Dongshaea marina: one gene and its partner. The protein of the gene in region 1 interacts with the protein of each later gene in a pairwise test. Links are inferred from orthologs where the notes say so. Each region holds a gene or a part of one and is shown in the gene's direction. Other genes may lie near its edges. The genes, in order: DB847_RS03035 and crp.

The links.
Region 2: the proteins of DB847_RS03035 (region 1) and crp interact in binary tests that used the Escherichia coli proteins (3 or more experiments, as listed by UniProt). The link is inferred for Dongshaea marina from one-to-one orthologs.

What each region holds. Positions count from the first base shown.
Region 1 is NZ_CP028897.1:583,762-595,400, reverse strand. Bases 4,061-6,755 are described here. They hold DB847_RS03035 (YacL family protein), read left to right. Parts: upstream 4,061-5,072; coding sequence 5,073-5,438; downstream 5,439-6,755. Other genes in these bases: DB847_RS03030 (NCS2 family permease), read right to left, coding at 5,474-6,755; aroQ (gamma subclass chorismate mutase AroQ), read left to right, coding at 4,381-4,938. In the rest of the region: DB847_RS03060 (EamA family transporter), read right to left, coding at 799-1,710; DB847_RS03055 (chemotaxis protein CheW), read left to right, coding at 1,980-2,468; DB847_RS03050 (adenosine deaminase), read right to left, coding at 2,511-3,509; DB847_RS03045 (DUF6388 family protein), read left to right, coding at 3,720-4,040; more of DB847_RS03030, read right to left, coding at 6,756-6,841; DB847_RS03025 (substrate-binding periplasmic protein), read left to right, coding at 7,108-7,878; DB847_RS25890 (hypothetical protein), read left to right, coding at 7,962-8,090; DB847_RS03015 (cache domain-containing protein), read left to right, coding at 9,454-11,535; DB847_RS03010 (TetR/AcrR family transcriptional regulator), read right to left, coding at 11,584-11,639.
Region 2 is NZ_CP028897.1:464,799-476,574, forward strand. The notes cover bases 4,945-7,776. They hold crp (cAMP-activated global transcriptional regulator CRP), read left to right. Parts: upstream 4,945-5,957; coding sequence 5,958-6,596; downstream 6,597-7,776. Other genes in these bases: DB847_RS02420 (YheU family protein), read left to right, coding at 4,945-4,968; DB847_RS02425 (OsmC family protein), read right to left, coding at 5,291-5,713; DB847_RS02435 (NAD(P)-dependent oxidoreductase), read right to left, coding at 6,643-7,503; DB847_RS02440 (ABC transporter ATP-binding protein), read right to left, coding at 7,695-7,776. Outside these bases: selB (selenocysteine-specific translation elongation factor), read right to left, coding at 1-1,308; DB847_RS02405 (H-NS family histone-like protein), read right to left, coding at 2,252-2,656; DB847_RS02415 (1-acyl-sn-glycerol-3-phosphate acyltransferase), read right to left, coding at 3,406-4,536; more of DB847_RS02420, read left to right, coding at 4,744-4,944; more of DB847_RS02440, read right to left, coding at 7,777-9,623; DB847_RS02445 (CatB-related O-acetyltransferase), read right to left, coding at 9,709-10,383; DB847_RS02450 (YheV family putative metal-binding protein), read left to right, coding at 10,632-10,826; DB847_RS02455 (FKBP-type peptidyl-prolyl cis-trans isomerase), read left to right, coding at 10,988-11,572; DB847_RS02460 (substrate-binding periplasmic protein), read left to right, coding at 11,718-11,776.

The sequences.
Region 1 (11,639 bases):
GGAGAGACTCCACCCCTGGCGTGGCTATGCACTCATGGCGTCCTGCCATTCGGCTTCACTCGCATTATGATTTTCAGGCACGAATCAAAGGGGAATTACCCCCCGTGAGCAAGCGCCGAGGTGAAGCATAGAGGATTGGAGTTGAGCAACAGGACGTTGCGAAAGCGTAGCCAGACCATGGAAGGTCTGTCTATGCGGTGCTTCAATCATCAGCTGAACCGAGGATAAAGCGAGATCTGGGGCGCCCCGGGAGATGCAAGAGGGTGCGGGCGAGCGCACCTTCTTGCCTGCCGCCGATCAGCACCGGCATATGCAGCACCGCTGCAAATCAGTCGTGCGCAGCACAATGAAAAGTTCGCTATTGGTACAAAGCAAACTTCTGCTTTGTCCTTCGGACTGATATTTATGGCTTTGCCATATAACCGTATTCGCCCGGTGGTCGAGTTACTTTGATATCGCTCAAAGTAACCAAAGGCTCACTCCGGAACGATGTTCCCGACATCGACCTGCGTGGCTCGGCATCCTGCCTCTAACACATAAAAACCTAAATTTCCTCTATAGCCGAATCGGAGAAAAGAACATGATCCCCCCGTGAGCGAGCACAGAGGTGAACCGTAGAGGATGGAAGTCGAGAAACAGGAGGTTTCAAGAGAACAGTCAGTATAGGGACATACTGTCTGTTCGGAACTTTAAGCCTCAGGTGAGCCGAGGATAAAGCGAGATCCGGAGCGCGAGGGGATAGCAAAGGGAAAAAGCGTTTGCCCCTTTGCTCGCAGTCGGGCGACCCCGACATTAGCATTAGCCGGTTACCACCAGCAACAGGCCAATAAATACGATGGCCACCCCGGCCGTTTTAGGGTGACTGGCGGGCTCTTTAAGAAAAATAATGGCGCAAGCCGCCCCCAGCGGAATACTCAACTGGCGAAAGCTCACCACATAACTGACATTCGTCACCAGGGTCAGGGCGATCAATACCAAAAGATAGCCAAGGTACATGATATGCCCGGCAAGGACCGCCTGTCTGAGTCCGCCATGCCAAAGCTCCCTCAACTGATGCCTCTCTCGGCGGCGCACTGCAACAAACAGGCCGAGCCACAAAGCACATAAGCCTGTTTCAAGACCTGCGTATAGCAGGGTTTGCAACAGGGTACTGACACCGGGAGCACGCAAGCGATTCAAAAGTTGCAGGGCATCATAGTCAATAAGCGAGTAGCCCACGGTCCCAAGAGCGGCCAGCAAAGCCAGGGCACAACTTAAGTTCCGGTAGTTGGACAGGCGCAACTCACTAAAACGCAGCAGGGGAAGCAGCAGGCAACCGCCCGCAACCAGGACACTTCCGGTGATACTCTGCCACGACAGCGCCACGCTATGGCCGATACTCGATGCCACCAGGGCAACCAGAATGACGGGCATTGCCCGTGCAACCGGGTAAGCCACCGACATCTGACCACAGCGATAGGCCCCGGCAAGCGCTGCACTATAGACCGCCATACAAAAACTGGTCAGCCCAAGCAACCACCATATCTGCGCCGGAACATCCGACAGCGGCAAGCGACCCGGTAATAGCAGAGCGGGAAGGAGCATCGCCACTCCCATGGCGTTGGCAATCATAAAAAATGCCGCACTGGGCTGCTGCCTCTTGCTGATAAGATTCCACCCCACATGCATGGCGGCCGAAATGATAATGAGAATAATGGCAAGAAGAGGCATCGCAGGTTTTAGTCGTTGAATATGCTCAAAAATTCATAGTCTCAAAAACCGTCGCAACAATGAAGAGAGCCTGCTCTCAGTCAGGCATCCGGAGGAAATAAATTTGAATTATTGGAACTGTTCGAAGAAATTCCTGGAGTTTATCTCGCAAAACTGAAGCCTTGAGTTCGAGAGCTGGCGAGTTTTTCGCTAAAGTATGTAGATAAGGACACCTGAAATCAGCAACATACAAACTTTCACTGCGAGCCAGGCTTGAGTAAGGAATATTCATGAGTGAACAAGAAACCGTCACCCAGTCTGAATCAAACAGCAACACTAACAATAGCCATCTCAACCCCTGGGTTGTTTTCAAACTCTTCGAAGAAAAGTACGCTCTGAAAGCTGTCACCATTCAGGAAGTTTTCAGGATTGTCGACATTGTTCCTGTTCCCGGCGCCCCCGATTACATTTTGGGGATCATCAACTCTCGCGGCATCATCATCACCATCATTGATCTACGCACCCGCTTTGGCCTGCCGTTCGCTGAGCCGAACGATTCATCAAGGATCATCGTTTTAGAAAATGACAATCATCCGATCGGCCTGCTGGTCGACACGGTCGCCGAGGTGATCTGGATGAGTGACTCCGATATTGGTTCGGCCCCGGGAATCGGAACCGAAGCCACCGCTGAGTTCATCCAGGGGGTCAGCCAGCAGGGAGATAATAACGAGCTACTGATCCTGCTCAACCTAGAGCGGATCACCGATGATGAGCCCTAAGCAATAATGCAAAAAGGGGGAGATAACCGCCCCCCTGACCCCCTACCCCTGATAACGAAGGATCTCCTGCACCAGCTCACGCTTGGCACTGTCTGGCAGAAAACTTGCCTCCACCGCGTTCAGTGAGAGCTGCCTTATCTCCTCACAATCGGGATTGAGAGCCTCGGCAATCGCCTTGAAATTCTGTGTCATATACCCCCCGAAATAGGCGGGATCATCACTATTGACCGTCACACACAGCCCGGAGTGAAGCAGCTTGAGTAGATTATGCTGCTCCATTTCATCGACTACCTTAAGCTTGAGGTTGGATAAGGGGCAGACGGTCAGGGGTACCCGGCTATCTGCCAGCCGCTGCACCAGCTTGGGATCCTCGGTGCAATTCACTCCATGATCTATTCTCGACACCTGCAATAGATCAAGGGCCTGCCAGATATAGTCCGCGGGCCCCTCCTCACCCGCATGGGCCACCAGCTTAAGCCCCTGCTGCCGTGCCAGATCAAAAAAGCCCGCGAAGTTAGCGGGAGGGTTTCCCACCTCGGATGAATCCAAACCAACCCCGATAAAATGCTCTTTATAGGCTAGAGCCTCCTCCAGGGTCTTGATCGCCTCGGCCTCACTTAAGTGACGCAGGACACACAGGATAAGATAGGAGCTGATCTTAAGCTTCTGCTCCCCGTCCTTGAGGGCGCGGCTGATCCCCTGGATAACCGTTTTAAACGGGACCCCGCGACTTGTATGGGTTTGTGGGTCAAAGAAGATCTCTGTGTGTCGTACATTATCTTCGGCACAGCGCTCCAGATAGGCCCAGGCCAAGTCATAAAAATCCTGCTCTGTGAGCAACACCTGGGCTCCCTGATAGTAGAGATCCAGAAAGGATTGCAGGTTATGAAAATCATAAGCCTGGCGCAGTGTCTCTATATCCGGGTAGGGAAGGGTCACTCCGTTGCGCTCAGCCAGGCGAAACATCAGCTCGGGCTCCAGACTCCCCTCAAGGTGCATATGTAGCTCAACCTTAGGTAACCCCTCAATAAATCTATCCATGACGTCTCCTCGGGTATTGTTATTTGAGTATCCCGGAGATCATTATAAGGGGAGAGTGTTGCCTTGATCATGGCGAATGCTCGCCCGGGAAACGGGATCGCATTTTTTTGATCCCCCCTGCATTTCCAACAAAAATCAAACAAGTCGCCTGCAAAAGAAACAATTCGGTGCTAAATTGGATCCCCCGGGGACAATATGGAGCGCTCCCGCATGCCTTACGAAAAACACCAGATCCTCAAACACAAGGCAATTCGCCGCATCATAGCCGCTCACCCTGAGCTGCAGGCGCTGCTTGATAACTTAGAGCAGCAACATGCGCGAATGCTGGGGATCAGCATGGATGAATACCGAGATTACAATATCACCATGTTTATTCGCTCTCTGGCAGAAGAGTACCAAGTCAGCTATTGGGAGATCATCATGCTGTACGCCGCCAACTCCCATGACGAACTGGTCGGGATCTACGAAGAGGATTACCAGCAACTGGCCAAATCGATCGGTATCGATTACGACTCTTTCTACGACAGGTAAGCTGCGAAAAATTTGGTGATAGCAGGCACAACCGGCCTGCTATCACCGGTTTTTATAGGGTCATACAGCTTATAGAGCACCATCGGACTCATTCTGGGGGGCACAGGTTCAGCTCGAGCGAGAGTTTCTGATTTTCTGCAGCATGGAGGCTACAGCAGAACACAAGGAACGATAGAAAGTTCCCCATTCAGGTGTAACAAGCCGAAAAAGAGATTCATTCGAAAAACAAACCACCCATTTGATGGCTATTTTTTCCATTATTCAGTAAAAAAATTTCACATTAGTCCGCCAACGTTTAAAATTGCTGGTACAAAAAGCAACCAGTTGTATGTAGCCCCCAATGCAAAGAGTATCTGTCGTACTATTCCTATTGCTGAGCCTGCTGATGCTTCCTGCCATCGCCAACGCTCAGCAAAGCTCTCCCCAGAGTGACCGCCTGTTCTCTCTGGTATCAAAGCGCCTGCAGGTCATGAAAAATTTCGCCGCGTTCAAGGCATTGCACCACATGCCCGTTGAAGATCTGCAGCGTGAAAAGCTGGAGCTGGCAGCAACGGCTGAGCTTTCAGCACGCTATAAGGTTGACCCGGCTAGTGCCCAGGACTTTCTGCTTGCTCAGGTTGCAGCAGCCAAGGCGATCCAGTATCGCTGGCGCGCCTATTGGCAAACCGGCAATATCGACTTCACTCCACCCGATCTCTACATAAAATTGCGTCCGGATCTGATGCGCCTCAATGAGAGTATCCTTGAGGCCCTCCATCAGCTGCTGGAGGTTCGGGGACCTGTTGATGATGGGCTGTGGCCCAGCTTTGAGAAGGCGACCAAGGTCCCTATGCTGACCCTTAAAGATCAGAAACAGCTTTTCAATGCTCTGAAAGAGGTCCGTCTCAGTACACATTGAGCTCATTTAAAGCTCAGCCCACAAGGTGCCAGCAAGGCACCTTGTGTCTGAAAAGCCATCTCCAAGGCCCAACTGTTGCATTTGTAAATAAATGACGCAAAATAGCCCTCCCCTAATCAAGAGTGAGAATCAAAGTGGACTATGAGTTTCGGCGCTTTAGCCTGGATGGAAGCTATCGTGCTTTCTTTTCTATGGGTCACGAAGCACTGGGCCGCTGGCTCATCGAGGAGCTCGGCGACAACATCTCACAGCTTGAAGCCCTGCTAAAAAAAATAACTGAGATCCGTGACAGCAATCGTGAATGGCTCTACTCCGGCAAGCAGCTGAACCTGCTACTCAGTGGCGATGAAGCCCTGGTTCAGGCCAACGCCATCGCGGCCGACTCAGAGGAGTTGGAGCAGGATCTTGATTTTTATGACGATGAGCAGGTCTCGGTTTGCGGATTGGAAGACTTTGAAAAGATGCTCCAGAGCTGGAGCCAGTTTGTGCTGAATGATTAAGAAGGGGTGCCAGATCCCCTCTTAATCATACTGACTTAGATTGCCCAGCCTCCGGCATAAAACGCCACCAGAATCACAGCAATAATCACGCTTCCCGGGTTGAGCTTACGCCACTGCCCGGCAAAGAGTCGTCCCACCACCAGGGTGGCAAATCCCAGCATAATCCCGGTCACAATATTACAGCTCAGAACAATAAAGACCGCGCACATCAGACCGGACAGGGCATCGACCTTGTCATCAAAATTGATCTTGGTGACATTGCCCATCATCAGCAGACCCACATACATCAGGGCCGGCGCTGTTGCATAACTCGGCACCAGAAAGCTCAGCGGAGCCAGGAAGATCATCAGCAGGAACAGCAGTCCCACCAGGGCCGCGGTCAGACCGGTTTTTCCACCGGCCGCCGTCCCTGCCGCCGACTCGATGTAGACCGCAGCAGGAGCTCCGCCAACCAGGCCCGCAAAGATACTGGAGACTGAGTCAGAGGTCAGGGCCTTACCACCATTGATGATCTGCCCATTCTTATCCAGGAGGTTTGCCTGACCGGCAACCGCGCGAATCGTTCCCGTCGCATCAAAGATAGCCGTCATCACCAGGGCTAGGACACTCGGAATGACCGCCGGAGTCAAGGCTCCCATGATATCCATCTGGCCAATCAGGGATTCCCCCTTGGCATCGGTCAGCGAAGGCATTGCAAATACCCCGTGGAAGGTGACCTTGGGGTCAAAAATCAGCCCAAGAATCGACAGCACCACGATCACCAGCAGGATCCCACCAGGCACCCGGCGGCTTTCCAAGCCAAAGATAGCAGCCAGTCCAAACAGAGACATCACCACCGGCAGGGCGGTGATATGTCCCAGCTCCACCGGCAATCCAGGTCCGGGATTTTTGGTAATCAGGCCCACGCCATTGGCGGCGATCAGCAGCAGGAACAGGCCGATTCCGATTCCGGTACCATGGGCAACTCCCATCGGCAGGTTTTTGAGAATCCACTGACGGATCCCAGTCACAGTGATAAAGGTAAAGATCACCCCCATCAGGAACACAGCTCCGAGTGCCACCGGAATAGAAACGCCCTGGTTAAGCACCAGGCTAAAGGCGGTAAAAGCCGTCAGTGAGATGGCACAGCCGATCGCCATCGGCAGCTTGGCCCACAGCCCCATCACCAGAGAACCAAAAGCGGCAACCAGGCAGGTCGCCACGAAAGTCGTTCCCTTATCAAAGCCTGCATCACCCAGCATATTGGGGACAACGATCACCGAATAAACCATGGCCAGAAAGGTCGTAACCCCGGCAATTAACTCCTGCTTAACCGAACTTCCTCGCTGTGAGATATAAAAAAAGCGATCGATGGATCGCTTACTGGGGGCAGACTGAGGCTGGTTCGTAGAGGTGTGTGACATATCATTGCTAGACATAGTACATCATTCCCATTCTGTCTTATTGGGGGGGATTCGCGGGTTCAGACAGATAAAACCTTCGCGAGGCGCGATTCTACCATAGCCGCACAGATGTGAAAGTCCCGGCCAAATCCTAAAAGACAGTTGAATGTAAAATAGTGTTTCATAAATAATCATTCATCCGCACAGGGATCCCCTAAGGGAGAAAGTCCTGAGGATCCGGATTCTTCTATACTCAAATAAGTAAAAGTGCGGGGGGAAGAGCCGATATGTTCAAGCTTATCCGGATATTTAGCTGTGCCATATTGCTCGTGGCAAGCTGTGAGCTTCTGGCAAAAACCAAGAGTGTTTCTCTGACAACCCTCACCTGGGAGCCCTATATTGGTAAGAGCATGCCGGGCAATGGTTATGTTTTTGAGCTGGTCCACCAAGCCTTTACCCGGGCGGGTTACCAGGTCAACATAGATTTTCTTCCCTGGGCGAGGGCCCTGAAGTATGCCAGGGCCGGTGTCGCCGATGGGATTTTTCCCGAATACTATGGTGAAGAGCGAAAGAAAGATTTTGTGTTCTCCGCCCCCTTCCCCGGTGGACCAGTTGGTTTTTATAAGCGGCAAAACTCCCCCATCCAGTTTAAAACCGATCCCAGGGTCGACCAGGCTCAAGCACTCAAAGAATTAAGCCAATATCGATTTGGGGTGGTCCGTGGCTACATCAACACCAAGACCTTCGATGAAGCGGAGTATCTGAAAAAATCTGAGGCGATCAGCGATGAACAGAATCTTAAAAAGCTCTCCCACGGGCGCATCGATCTGATCTTTATCGATAAATTTGTGGCGCTGCATCTCCTGAAAAACAACCTACCCTACCTGCTTAACGGCGTGGTGTTTATGGAGCCTGAGCTGGAAAAAAAGGATCTCTACATCGCCTTTTCTAAAAAAGCAGAGAACTCCCAGCAAAAACTCAAAGACTTCAACCGGGCGCTGGAAGAGATGAAAAAGGATGGCACGCTGAGCAACATCATGATGCAACACGGCTTTTAAGAAAGCCACCAAGGGCCTCAATTGTGGCCCACCCTTTGCTCCAAAAGGTTTTAGTGCCAGCAAATTGACGGAGGAACTTCACCATGCACAGCCTTGCAAAAACACTCAAACTCGTGATGATCTCATCCCTGTTTGTCCTGCTGATGCTGGCAGCAGCACTCTATTTCACCGATACATTTTCGCAAACCCTCTCCCTACTCTCCCGGCATTAAGCACAGCACACTAAACCCTGATAAAAAAACCCGCTACAGAGAGCGGGTTTGTCCGAGTCATCGAAACTACAATCGAGCCGTTACAGGCCTGATTTCAGGCTTGCCTCGATGAAGGGGTCGAGATCACCATCGAGCACCGCCTGGGTATTACGGTTTTCAACCCCGGTGCGCAGGTCCTTGATCCGGGAATCATCCAGAACATAGGAGCGGATCTGGCTTCCCCAGCCAATATCCGACTTGCCATCTTCTTTGGCCTGCTTCTCAGCATTCTGCTTTTGCAACTCAAGCTCATAGAGCTTTGCCTTGAGCTGCTTCATCGCCTGATCTTTATTCTTATGTTGAGAGCGATCGTTCTGACACTGCACCACTGTATTGGTTGGCAGGTGAGTGATCCGCACCGCGGACTCGGTCCGGTTTACGTGCTGGCCACCGGCACCAGAGGCACGATAGACATCGATACGCAGATCTGCAGGATTGATCTCGATCTCGATATCATCATCAATCTCCGGATAGGCAAAAGCCGATGAGAATGAAGTATGACGACGCCCGCCGGAATCAAACGGAGACTTGCGAACCAGGCGGTGAACACCGGTCTCGGTGCGCAGCCAGCCATAGGCATACTCTCCGGAAAACTTAATGGTGACCGATTTGATCCCGGCCACATCGCCGTCCGACAATTCGATGATCTCTGTCTTAAAGCCATGGGCTTCACCCCAACGCAGATACATCCGCATCAGCATGCTGGCCCAGTCCTGAGCTTCGGTTCCGCCTGAACCTGCCTGAATATCCAGATAGCAGTCCGCACTGTCCTGGCCGCCGCTAAACATCCGGCGAAACTCCAGACCTTCTAACTGCTTCTCCAGCTCATGCTGCTCATTTTGTGCCTCAAGGAAGGTTTCTTCATCCTCCTCTTCGAGGGCCAGATCGACCAGCTCCTGAATATCTTCGACCCCCTGCTCCAGGGTATCTATGGTCTTAACCACGGTTTCAAGGGCGACCCGCTCCTTACCCAGAGCCTGAGCCTTGCCCGGATCGTTCCAGACATCGGGCTGTTCCAGCTCGGCACTGACCTCTTCTAAGCGTTCTTTCTTGTGGTCATAGTCAAAGGTACCCCCTAAGGAGAGCTGTCCGCTCAGACATCTCCTTAAGCTTATTCAGTACAGGATTTACTTCAAACATCATCGTCTCAATCAGTTAAAAAGAAAACAGGGCATTTTAACGAAATGAAGAAAGAATAAACAGTCCAATCCCTGCAAAATCCCCCATGCTCATGGCACAGGTTATCTATGCTTATCTGTAAGAGGGAGCCTCCTGAATCAATAGCCTTCACCCTCAACAACTCTAGCTCACAAGGAAGGAGCAGATGACCCGTAGCGAACAGTTCCTCAGACGACTAAAAATTCCGGTTCGCCTGACGTTTGGCTACCTGTTTATCTTCATCTCCGTCCTGATCATCGCCGACGCCGTTCTTTACTACAAGGTCCGGGATATAGTGACCCGCGAGATCGAGAGTAAGCTCAAGATCACCACCGATGCGATCCTGGATCAGGTGCGGCTGACTGCCAACGCCTCGATTAAGAATCACCTTCGGGCAATTGCCGAAACTAACCTGCAGATGGTACTCAGCCATTACCAGAAATATCAGCGCGGAGAGCTCAGCGAAACCCAGGCCAAGAAGCTGGCGGCTCGCTTTATGAAAGAGCAAAAGATAGGTAAAACCGGCTACCCCTATGTGGTCGACAGCAAGGGGATCATTCAGGTGCACCCGGTACTGAGGGAGGGAATCACCGATCTCTCCCGCTACCCCTTCATTCAGCAACAGATGAAACTAAAGAGTGGTTATCTGGAGTATCAGTGGAAAAACCCGGGAGAGCCCAAGCTGCGCAATAAGGCCCTGTATATGGTCTATTTTGAGCCCTGGGACTGGATCATCTCGGCCTCTTCGTATCGCAACGAGTTCTACTCCCTGATCGATATCGACTCAATCAAGGACTCAATCCTCTCCCTTCGATTCGGTGAAACCGGCTACCCTTATGTGCTCAATGGCAAGGGGGACATGATCATCCACCCCTTTATCCAGGGGAACTTCTACCATGTCAAAGATCACCGGGGACAACCATTTTTCAAAACCATAGTCGATGGCAAGAACGGCTCCCTGTTTTACAGCTGGAAAAACCCCGGAGAAGAAAGCTACCGGGATAAGTTCGTGGTCTACAACTACCTGCCCGAGTTTGACTGGATTGTGGTCTCATCCACCTATTCCGAGGAGTTCTATCAACCTCTCAAGGCCCTGCTGTGGATTAATATCGCCTTTATCCTGCTGATGCTGCTGTTGACCATCCCCCTGTCTTTGCTACTGAGCTCATCGATCATCAGCCCCCTGAAAAAGCTGGTCAATCGCCTCTCCCTGGCGGCATCGGGAGACTTCTCGGTGCGAATTCATGAGCACAAGACGGCCCACGACGAGCTTAGTCAGGTATCAAAGTATTTCAACCACTTCATGGACGATCTGGAGAGATACAGCAATACCCTGCGCAGTGAAATCAGTGAACGCAAACAGGCCCAGGACAAGCTGGCCTCCCTGAACCTCAAACTTGAAAAGCTTAACCATGAACTCGAAGAGCGGGTTGCCGAACGTACCCGGCAACTACAGGAATCCTTTGATTCCCTCAAGCTCACTCAGAAGAAGCTGGTTGAAGCGGAAAAGATGGCCTCACTGGCCAATGTGGTCGCCGGAGTCGCTCACGAGATAAACACCCCACTCGGGACCTCAATCACCGCCGCCAGTTATCTCGCGGATGAGTCCAATGAACTGAAATCCCATATCAAAAAAAATCAGCTCACCCAGACCATCATCAATCAATATTTTGTGACCACCGAAGAGCTGATCGAGATGATGATGCGAAACTTAAACCGCGCCTCAGATCTGGTGAAACGCTTTAAATCGATCTCGGTACGATCCGATCAACAAGCCGTGGTGAACTTTAATCTCTATGAACTACTGGATCGGATCGTCATCAACACTCGCCAACTCCACCCCAAAGTGGAGTTCTTCATCCACTGCCCACTGCAGCTGGAAATAACCAGCTACCAGGATAGCTTTATCGCCATTTTTGATAACCTGGTGAATAACTCGATTGTCCATGGGTTCGAAGGCCGTGATCAGGGGCAGATCGAGATTGAGGTTCGCCATGGCGATCAACAGCTCATCATCCATTACCGGGACAACGGTGTGGGGATGGATGATGAGCATCTGCAACAGATCTTTGAGCCATTTTTCACCACCAAGCGGGGGGGCCAGGAAACGGGCCTTGGAATGCACCTGGTGTATAACCTGGTAACTCAGCAGCTCAAAGGGGAGATCTACGCCAACAGCACCCCGGGACAGGGCTGTGAATTCACCATCACCCTGCCGATACCAGATTACTCTGAAGAAACGGCATAAACTGCCTGTCCATATAGCTGAGGATGCTCTGCGATGCAGCTCTCTCCCCTAATTTTTAGCTTGGTAACCACAGCTAAATAGAATCATATCGACAACCGAATCTA
Region 2 (11,776 bases), 120 kb from region 1 along the record:
CTTACTGGCCAACTCCGGCAGGCTGGAGCTGCCATGGGCGCTTTCCAGCAGCTCAAACAGGCGGCTGCTGCCACTGTCTAAGAAATGGTGACTGACCAGGTACTCACCAAACTGTTGGCTGGAGAGGATCTCAGAGTCCTGTCCTGGAGCCCGGGTAAAGCCGTGAAGTTTTAGCTGCAGGCTCGCATAATCGGCCTGGGTTAATTGGGCGGGAAGGCTTTCAAGCATAGATTGCAAGCGGGCTCTATCCTGGCGGGCGACGCTCTGGCTCCAGACCAGCTGACCGGCACCTATGATCTGCGATCCGCCATGGCGGATCAGCACAATTCGCTGTCCCCAGAAACAGGCACAGGGGGTGGTTAACTGTAGCCTTGCCAGCCTGCCATCTCCCAGCAGATAGAGGCGAGCCAGGGTGTGTGCGGTGCCGATTGCAACCTCAATCTCACACTGCCTGCGCTTAAGCTTGAGAGGGTTTTCGATGCGGATCAGCAGATCCGAGGAGGTTTCACAGGCAGCCTTGATATCATGCAGGCAGGCACCCCTTTGAAGCTCTCGCTTCTTGACTCCCTTAAGGCCGATTGCCACCCGGGACACAGAGTCTACCGATTCACGGTGTTGGTGGTAGGCGTGCAGGCTTTTGATCTGGACCCGCATCCCCTGGGGGGAGAGGTTGAGCTGGTCGCCGATCTTGAGAGAGCCGCCACACAGGCTTCCGGTGACTGTGGTACCAATGCCGTTAATGGTAAAGATCCGATCCACATAGAGATGGGGAAGGGGGAAAACAGGCTGGCGTTCAACTTCATCCAGGGTTCGCTCAATGGTTTGTTGTAGTTTGTCGATTCCCTGCCCGGTCAGGGAAGAGACGCAGACGCTCTGGGGCAGCAGATCCATCTGTTCGATGAATTGCTCCAGTGCCTGCTCTTCGACAGCGACAAGCTCCTGAGGAGTTACCAGGTCACTCTTGTTGATGACCAGGATGATATTATTGATCCCGAGGGAGGCGATGACCTTCAGGTGGTCATGAGACATGGCTGACCAGCCCTCATCGGCAGCGACCACAAACAGCACCAGATCCAGGCTCCAGACCCCGGCGACCATGTTGCGGATAAAGCGCTCGTGTCCCGGGACATCAATGACACCAATTTTGCGACCCTGATTGTCATTAAAGTGGGCAAACCCCAGGTCAATGGTCATTCCCCGCTGCTTTTCCTGGGGAAGATGGCTGGTTTCTATTCCGGTCAGGGCGTGGATCAGGGCGGTTTTTCCATGGTCAACATGGCCTGCGGTTCCGATAACAAAATTATTCACAACTACTCCTTCAGGTATGACTTAAGCGCAAGACTTTCCTGTTGTCACTGAATTATTTTGGCGAGGCAGATTGATGGCCGATGGCTTCGGGGATGGTGTCTTGTTTAGGCTCAGAACCAGGGATTTAGGGTATGGTATTGGCGGAAGAGGCAGGAATCGAACCTGCCTCAGCCGATCGGGCTGACATCGGTTTTGAAGACCGAGGAGACCACCAGATCCCATCAACTTCCGCATCTGGGAAGGACTATAGAGGATCGGTTGGGTGAATAGAAGAGTCCGGTCCCGGTGAGTTTTTGAAAAAAAGAGCTCTATCACATAATTATTGAAAATTGCGCAAAACCTCAACATTAACTCATTTGCTTCGATTGTTTAGGAAGAGCTCAGCGAAGTGAGACGTGGCTGGTTGATTTATTTTTTCTACGAAGTGGAGGGGGAGGACAGATTGTTTGCCATATCGCATTTTAAAGGTAAGTTTTGTGAGCTGAGTCGACATTCTGTTTTTGTTTTTGTTTTAGGTGTAGGCTGTTTTTTGAACAGTGGCGGGCCTAAAGCTGAGTGACTCGCTTCTGCCCAGGTATCAGATTCTTTGTTTACTGGGCAAGTTTCTGAGAATGAAAAGTGTGTTAGTAAGTTGAAAGACTATCACCAATCTTGCACAGGTGGCTTACTGATTATCTGTCGCTTATTATATATGCTAGCTGTGGATGCTGTTGGCTTGAGTTGCAGGCTTATCAGGAGATATTACGGATTTCTGCAATCCCTTGTTATATCTGTAATCGGAAATTTTGCTTTCTAGGGAGAGAGGCGATAATCAATTGCAGGTATGAGAGGGGATTTATACAACAGTAAGGAGAGGAGTTTTTATTAAACTTATATCCGATTAATAAAGGAGCCGAGAGGCTCCTTTATCGGGTATTATCATCAGCAATTTAATTGCTAACGATTACTGGATCAGGAACTCATCCATGCTGCGGCCTTCATCCAGAGCACGCTGGATAGGAGCTGGTTTGCGGCCCTGGCCGGTCCAGGTCTTTTCCTGGCCATTGTCGTCCCAGTAGCGGTATTTCGCCGGGCGAGGAGCGCGCTTAGACTTAGTCTTTGTTTTGGTTTCAGTCAGACCAGACAGGTCGGTCAGGTCAATACCATCAGCTTCCATCATCTGCAGGTATTCGTTAATTTTCTGCTGACGAGCCTCGCGCTCCTGACGAACAGAGGCTTCGGATTCTCTGCGCTCATCGACGATAGACTGCAGCTTCTCCAGACCCTCTTCTAACTGCTCCAGAGTCAGGTCACGACAAGTTGCACGAAGGCTGCGGATGTTTAATAAAACCTTGATGAAATCAATCATAATATTCCTACCCAGTTAATTATCTCTTTGCATATACAATATATAGTCAAGCATAAAAAAAAGTCCATTTAAGATGTCGACTAAATTGCTAATTTTGATTTGTTCGTTGCTATTTTTGTTATCAGTCTGTCGAATTCAGCCTGTTGCGCCGACAACGATCAGCACAAGAATACACGAGTTATTTTATGCTATCAACAATTAGTGCTATTTCAAGACAGAAGCTGTTTGCTCAAAGCTATAATGATTAAGTCCGGGTTAAGGTTCTGGTAATTGTGACAAATTGTGACAGTTTTCTGAGCGTTGGCATATTTAGGGGATTTAACAAGAGTCCTGCGATGCTTGCCTTAGGAGTTCCCCTGCTATTAGAGACCGCACAGCTATCTTAGCGGAGATTTAAATAGGAGGATTCCCTTATTTTAAAGTCGTCGGGAAAATATCGCACTCAGGATTTGCAGATTTATATAATGATCATCTTCACTATTCCTGATGATTCTGCCTGGGGTGTTTATAAGAGTAAATGGATGCTCGCGACCGATCTTAGTTTGGGTCTTTATCTATCTTTCAGCTATCCGCTTATGCTCCTTGACTCCGGTTTCGAAGATATTTCAAATACGAAGTCATTGCTTCGAAAGATCTTCTGTGAATGAGAGAGGATGAAGCGAGCGCTTCGGCTGGTGCTGTGTTCACTGAGGGATGCAAGCCTTTATAGAGCATCCTTGCGGATGCCCTATAAAGTATAAGCAGGGCTATCAGGAGGAGGGAGGAGTTTCCTGATACTGCTGCTGGTTCTGCAGGGGTTTTGCATACATGCTGAGAACCTGTTCCCTGAGATCCTGTGGGATAGCGGCGATATGCTGATTGAAGCGCGAACGATCTTCGTGGGTGATATCCGTATGATCCTCCCCTGCGGCCAGGTAGTTGCTGGGGAACAGATGGTAGTTTTTGTGGATCGCCTCATCGATGGCTGCTGCCAACTCATCGGCGCCCTGGTAATCACCAGTCATCTGCTCGCCGAAGGCGACATGGATGCGCCCCTTGAATCCGGAGATCCCCTGGGCGATGCTGCGAATATCCTCCAACTCACTCTTTTGGTAGCTCCCTTCCCGGGCTATGGCGAGTAACTCGTTAGCCTTGGCTGCATCTCCCGGGTCATATTCATAGGAGATCGAGACCGGCACCAGGTTGAGTGAGCGGATGTAGTCAGCAAAGGGTACTTTTTGCTTTTTGCCGTTCATATAGAACATCTTGAGGATCGCCGGATCGGTTTGATCATCGCCATCCTTAGCACGTCCCTCTTTCTGGGCAATCCAGATCGAGTGTTTCCCCTCAATCGAGTGGCGGATATAGGCCGAGAGTTTGTCAAAGGCACGCATCATTTCACGGGGGCCTTTGGCCGAGCGTCTGACAATAAAGCTCTTATTCAGACGCATCAGTGCCGTTGCGTAGTCGGTCTTTAACAGGTTGTCGCCGATGGCGATCCGTACCGTATCCATCCCTTTACGGTGCAGCCCCAGATTGACAAAGGCGGGATCCATTGAGATATCTCTGTGATTCGAGATAAAGAGGTAGGCCTTGCTGGGATCCAGTCGGTCCAGTCCTGAGTAGGTGACGCCATCGGTGGATGAAGCGATGATATGCTCCATATAGCGTTCAACCTCAAGCTGGACCTGATAGACGCTTTCGAAGCCACCCCATTTCTTTTTCAGGTAGAGGCTGATCAGAGGCCGAAGTAGCCAGGGCGCGGCAGAATAAAGCTTTGGATATCGGTATTTTGCGACGACAGAGAGAAATTCCCGATCATGAATAATATCCTTAATCGCTGATTTTACTTCGTCATCATTGTAGGGACGGATATCACTAAACTGGTCCCCATCGGTCACTGTTTGCATTGGATTGTATTTTGCCGCTGTTGAAATGGAGGGTGAAAAAGGAGACATTTTACACGCTTTGGCTGTCAGATCTAACGCTTTACGCCCGGGGATGTCGGATTATTAATCGACGAAAGGAAAAGCTGGCGGCCGATGAGCAAGCTTTTTAAAATGGGTGAGCTTTAAATGAGTCAATATCAATGATGATGGGAGTGGTTGATGATAGTACCCTGGCAGGAGCTTGATCCTGACACTCTGGAGAATCTCCTGCAATCTTTTGTATTGCGTGAGGGAACCGATTATGGAGAGCAGGAGCTTAGCCTGGAGCATAAGGTTGAGCAGTTAAAGGAGCAGCTAAAGCGCAAGGAGCTGGTACTGGTTTACAGCGAGTTGCACGAGTCGGTGAACCTGATGCCTGCCGATGCTTTTTCTGAGAAGGATTAGGCTCTGTTGACGTAACAGATTTTGAACCTGTTGCCCCTGAAAATGCTCTGTTCGCGACGCGAATCATGAAGTTTAGTTGTTCTAAATGAGTGGTGAGCAACAATGAACAGGGCTTTTTTCAGGCGCAACCCGTAGAGCAGTGGCTATTTTCCCTCCCAGCGGCGTTATCAAATGTTCATGTAGAATAACTACACCACACGTTTTCTGCCTTGCTGGTCGAAAAAATTGCCAACTGCAGAACCAAGTCCGTTATGTCAACAGAGCCTAATAGAGAGGCTGTAAGTACAGCCTCTTTTGGATTCCAGTCTTCAGGCGCTAGTTATCAGACAGTCTGTTGTGGGGCGAGTTGTTCAATCACATAGCTGTGGCTGATGGTGAGTGCTTTTTCCAGCATCAGCGAGACACTACAGTATTTTTCCATCGACAGCTCAACCGCCCGGGCGACCTGTTTTTCACTCAGCTTGTTCCCCGTGACAATAAAGTGCAGGTGAATTTTGGTAAATACCCGGGGCGTACTGTCGGCGCGCTCGCTGTCGATTTCGACCTGACAGTCGCTAATCTCCTGACGAGCTTTTTGTAGGATAGAGACCACATCAATGGTACTGCAGCCTCCGGCCGCCATCAGTACCATCTCCATCGGGCTTGCGCCGTTCCCCGGATTGGAACCATCCATGATCAGGCTATGTCCGGACTCAGTAGTGCCCTGCATCTGCATCTCATCTATCCATTTAACCTTGGCTTTCATCTTGTCTCCATTGGCATAGTGTGGTGAATTGCTATAGGATATGGGCGGCCCGGCAAATTCTACCTTGGCGGCACTAAAGGACGAGGCGAGCACAGATTGCTCCTGCCAATATAAATCTTTTAATACCTACACGCAGACATCTGTCAGGCTGGAAGCCATTTTAGCAACTTTTAACTCAAAAGATGCAGGACCTCTCTCAGACCGAGAGTCGTTGTGCAGCATAATCGAAACGAGAGGGAAACCGATGGTAATTGGCAAACCACAAAGCGATCCAACCCTGGAATGGTTTTTGTCACACTGCCATATTCACAAGTACCCTGCAAAAAGCACTCTGATGCATGCAGGCGAAAAAGCAGAGACGCTTTACTACATAGTAAAAGGCGCCGTGGCAGTTCTCATCAAAGATGAAGATGGCAAAGAGATGATCCTCTCATACCTCAATGAGGGAGACTTCATCGGTGAGATGGGGCTTTTTGAAGAGACTGAGAGTCCGGAAAGAACCGCTTGGGTTCGTTCTAAGACGGCTTGTGAAGTCGCAGAGGTCTCCTATAAAAAATTCCGTCAATTGATTCAGGTTAACCCTGAAATTCTGATGCGTCTGTCGGGACAGATTGCAAACCGTTTGCATACAACCAGCCAGAAAGTCAGTGATCTGGCATTTTTGGATGTGACCGGACGAATTGCGCAAACCCTGCTTAATCTGGCCAAGCAGCCAGATGCGATGACCCATCCGGATGGAATGCAGATCAAGATCACCCGCCAGGAAATTGGCCAAATCGTTGGCTGTTCTCGCGAGACGGTGGGAAGGATCCTGAAAATGCTGGAGGAGCAGAACCTGATCTCGGCTCATGGTAAGACCATAGTCGTATTCGGAACCCGCTAATCCATTGCAGAAAGGGCCACATTCGTGGCCCGATTTTTAGGCCAGATTAACCAAGGTTCTTGATCAGGACCGAGGTATCACAGTGGCCATAACCCGCCTCGATCAGGCTCTGATAATAACGATCAACCAGCTTAGTGATCGGTAGCTCCACTCCCAGTTTTTTTCCTTCCGATAGACAATAACTAAGATCCTTGTGCATCAGCTCAATGGCAAAGCCAAAGTCGAACTCGCCCTGGCCCATGGTGACGGCACGATTGTCCAGCTGCCAGGATTGAGCGGCACCGCCTCCCAGTACCCTGGCAATAGTCGGGATATCCAGCCCCGATTTCTGAGCCAGGGTCAGCCCCTCGGAGAGTCCCTGAAGAATACCGGCGATGCAGATCTGATTGACCATCTTGCAGCGCTGGCCTGAACCCGGGCCGCCCACGTGGGTGACACGCTTACCATAGCTACTCAGGACAGGCTCAACCCGGCTAAAGGCATAAGGCTCTCCCCCGACCATGATGGTGAGCTTACCCTGCTCGGCGCCACTCTGGCCTCCGGAGACCGGGGCATCCAGGTAATGAACCTGATGCTGCAGGCAGTATTCTGACATCTCTTCGGCAAGGTGTGCTGAGGTGGTTGTGTGATCAACAATGATGGTGCCGGGTTTGAGTTCGCTGGCGATCCCTCTGGGGCCGGAGATCATCTGGCGAACATCCTGATCCTTTCCGACACAGAGCATGATGCAGTCTGCATCTTTTACGGCTTGTCGGGCTGTGTCGGCAACCGGACCGCCATATTCGCTCACCCATTTCTGTGCCTTGGTTTCGGTGCGGTTATAAACCGTGACCGGATAGCCCGCCTGGTGAAGGTGCCCCGCCATGGGGTAGCCCATCACGCCCAATCCTAAAAAAGCGACCTGCATCCTTTTTCTCCGTCGATAGATGAATTGAACTGCGCCCAATCTATTGGCTTTTTCGGGGATCTACAATGATCAATTGAAAAAATTGATGAACCGGCCTTCAGAGGGCTGGTCAAGGTAGGAAAAGCCCAGAGAGGAGGCTTCTGTTTTGGGCGCTTCTCTCTGGACCTTTGTGTCGGCGGGATTTTGCCTGATTAGCTGGCGCTGAGTTGTGCCTCAAAGGCTTGCTGCCTGGCATCTATTTCATGCTCAAGCTCCAGCCACTCTTCTTCGTGTTGTGCGAGGGCCTGCTGGCTACGGGTTCGAAGATCCAGGGCCTCCTGGAGCTTCATCTTATTGGCTGGCTCGTAGATATCCGACTCTGCCAGCTGTTGTTCAATGCTTTCCAGCTGGCTCTGCTCCTTGTCCATCGCTTTTTCCAGCTGTTGCAGGCGTTTCTTCAATGGGCCAATCTCACTGCGAAACTCAGCCTCCATACGCTTGCGCTGTTTTCGATCCAGGGTCGGCTCAGGGCTGTTTTGCTCGGGCTGAGATTTAGTGTTGTTTTTGGTTGCAGGATCGGTCAGCCAGCGATAGTAATCATCCAGATCCCCATCGAATGGGCTTACCCTTTGGGCATTGACCAGATAGAGCTCATCGGTGACCGAACGCAGCAGGTGGCGGTCGTGAGAGACCAGCACCAGAGCACCCTCATAGGCCTGTAGTGCCAGGGTCAGGGCCTGACGCATCTCCAGATCCAGGTGGTTGGTTGGCTCATCAAGGAGCAGCAGATTCGGGCGCTGCCAGATGATTAAGGCCAGCACCAGGCGTGCCTTCTCACCTCCGGAGAAGGTTTCAACAGGCTCGAACACCTTATCACCACTAAAGTCAAAGCCACCCAGGTAGTTTCTCAGTTGCTGCTCGGTTGCATTCGGAGCTAGCAGCGCGAGCTGCTGCAGCGGCCCCATGTCGACCCGCAGGGTCTCAAGCTGGTGCTGCGAGAAGTAGCCGATGCGGACCCCGGGGCTCAGGGCCAGTTCACCATTTTGCGGGGCAAGCTCCCCGGCCAACAGTTTGATCAGAGTGGATTTACCGGCACCGTTGCGCCCCAGAAGGCCGATGCGGCTACCAGGGATCAGGCTGAATTTCACCTCTTCTAGGATCGGCTTGTCGAGTTGGTAGCCTGCCGTTATCTGCTCGAGTTTTAACAATGGATTTGGCAAAGAGGGCGCAGGTTTAAACTCAAACTGAAAGGGGGAGTCCACATGGGCCGGGGCGATTAGCTCCATCTTCTCGATTGCCTTGAGGCGACTTTGAGCCTGGCGGGCCTTACTTGCCTTGTAGCGGAAGCGATCCACATATTTTTGCATGTGGGCAATGCTGCGCTGCTGCTTTTCAAACAGGTGCTGTTGCTGAGAGAGTTTTTCTGCCCGTTGCCGTTCATAATCTGAGTAGCCACCCTGATAGAGGTTGAGCTGGTTGTGCTCAATATGCACTATCTCTTCGATGATCTGATCGAGAAAATCCCGGTCGTGGGAGATCAGGAGCAGGGTGCCGGGGTAGTTGTTTAGCCAGTTGCCCAGCCAGATCACCGCATCCAGATCCAGGTGGTTGGTTGGCTCATCGAGCAGTAGCAGATCGGAGCGGCACATCAGGGCCTGAGCCAGATTCAGGCGCATTCGCCATCCCCCGGAAAAGGCGCTGACCGGGTTCGCGAGCTCGGCATCGGCAAAGCCTAAACCATGCAGCAGGGTCGCGGCCCGGGCCTTGGCACTATAGCCGCCAATGATCTCAATTCGGGTGTGCAGCTCGGCAATTTTGTGGCCATCATCGCTTCGCTCGGCTTCGGTAAGCTCGCGCTCCAGTTGCCGAAACTCCCGATCGCCATCGAGAACATAATCCAGGGCGCTACAATCGAGTGCAGGAGTCTCCTGGGCTACACTGGCGATCTGCCAGTGGCGTGGCAGAGAAAGTTCGCCGCTGTCTACAGAGAGTTCGCCTCTGAGCAGGGCGAACAGGGATGATTTGCCACAGCCGTTTTTACCCACCAGGCCAACCTTGTGCCCGGCATGGATAGTGAGGTTGGTTTGGTTGAGCAGTCGCTCTGTACCTCGGTAGAGGCTGATATCACTTAGGGTGATCATAGGTATTCCAAATCTTATCAGGGATGCGCCACGCCAGGCATTGTGCAGTAATGGTGCACTATTTGCGAGCCTGGCGTGAATTCATTTATCGACTACGCTTGGTGGCACTCTTTTCATACGCCAGGTGAGCTTTCTCCAGCTCTGATACGCAAGCCTGCTGAATAAAGGGAAGCAGTTGTTCTATCTTCTCCTGAGGCCAGTTCCACCATTGGAGCTGTTGCAGTTTAGCTATGTCGCTCTCACTAAAGCGCTTTCGGATCTCCTTTGCCGGGGTGCCGGCAACCAGGGTATAGGGGGCGACATTTCGGGTGACCACGGCGCGGGCCGCGATGATGGCTCCATCCCCTATACTGACTCCGGGCATCAAAAGGGCCTGGGTTCCGATCAATACATCGTTGCCGATCCGGGTATCACCTCGGCTTTCATAGCTTCGCTCGAGGGCTTCCGGCTTCAGGAAGGGATAGGTGCTGATAAACTCCTGATTATGAGTGTGATTGCCTCCCATCAGGATAATGACACCGGCTGCGATCTGCACATAATCCCCGATATACAACTTGTCGATGGGCCACTTTGGCTTCCAGCCGGTTTGGGGATCCCGGCTGTAGCGATCGCCATGGAGGTAGCGTACCGCGACATCTTCAAATCGGCCATCGTAGTAGCCGCTGAAATAGCTGTGAGTACCCTGAAGGATGATATTCGGGTTGGTGACTCCCTGGTGCAGGTATTCAAACCGGGACCAGTGGGGGCAAAGATTTTTCATGGTTCTGTCCTATATCTGGTTGATTAAAAAAATAAACAATTGATGGATAGATCTATCCTGTACCGATTTATCGGCAGATATAGGGGAGCAGGGCGCGCAGGCAAAAGCGCAGCGCAGATAGCGCAAGCATGAAGTGTCTCTTTATCATGCTGCTATCCTAGCTCAGGATTTAACCTGTGAGCAAGGGAATATTGTGCGAGAGAGTGAATCGGCTATGATGAGCCTTTGATCATGGTAATGGAGGCAGGATGCAAAGGGAATCAAGGTGGCGCTTTATCGCCGGTGCCAGCTGTCCAAAGTGCGAGAAGCTTGATGGCATGCAGTACCGTGATGGCGAACAGGGCCAGGAGATGCGTTGTGCATTTTGTGACTATCAGCAGCTGATGGATGAGCCGTCAAGCCAAGAAGCCCCGGCTCAGATGATCGGCGTTTTTAAGCCCTGAAAGGGCTCCGGATGGCTAGTTGTGGTATGCCCCTGCATTTTGGCTTAGAATAAACCCCGGGTAGGCAAACTAATTCCCTGTGTAAATGAACCTGTCTACCTGAAGGCCCCCTGGGGGCCTTACTCCTTTCCCTTATCAGAGAATTTCTAGCAGGCCTAACCATGAAAGTATCAGAGCAGAGCGTTGTCACCCTTCATTACAGTGTGAGCGATAAACAAGATGAGTTGCTGGACAGCAATATGGATGGTCAGCCTTTGATCTATCTGCATGGCAGTGGAATGCTGGTTCCGGGCCTTGAGCAGGCGATTACCGGACGAGTTAGAGGTGATAGCTTCAGCGTTGAGCTTGAGCCAGCACAGGCCTATGGCGAGTATGTTGATGGGCTGCGTCAGCAGATCCCGGGCGATGTATTCGATGGCATGGAAGTAGCCGAGGGTGATCGCTTCATGGCACAGACCGACGATGGCGATCTGCCGGTCACAGTCGTTGAAGTGGCTACCGATTACGTTGTTGTGGATGGAAACCATCCATTAGCGGGTGAGCCTCTGAAGTTTGAAGTGATGATCAAGGATGTTCGCGAGGCGACCGAAGAGGAGCTGGCTCACGGGCATGTGCATGGTGCCGGTGGCTGTGGTCACCATCATGAAGAGCACCATGGCTGTGGTGGTCATGGTAAGGGCGACGATCACCAGTGTTGTGGCGGTAAGGGCGGCCATGAGGGCTGCTGTGGTGGCAAGGGTCACTAATTTACCCTGAATTTGAGAAAAGCCGGAGCTAATCGCTCCGGATTTTTTGTATGTGCAACCAGGCCATACTGGTCCAAAGCCGCAAGTTACATACGTTAGCATCGCCTAGACTTACTGAAAGGGAACAGGAGCAAGGGATTGTTCGATGCGACTTATTGTTATTGCTTTGATGATGGCAGTTGTTTCGCTTTCTTCGGCGGCTGA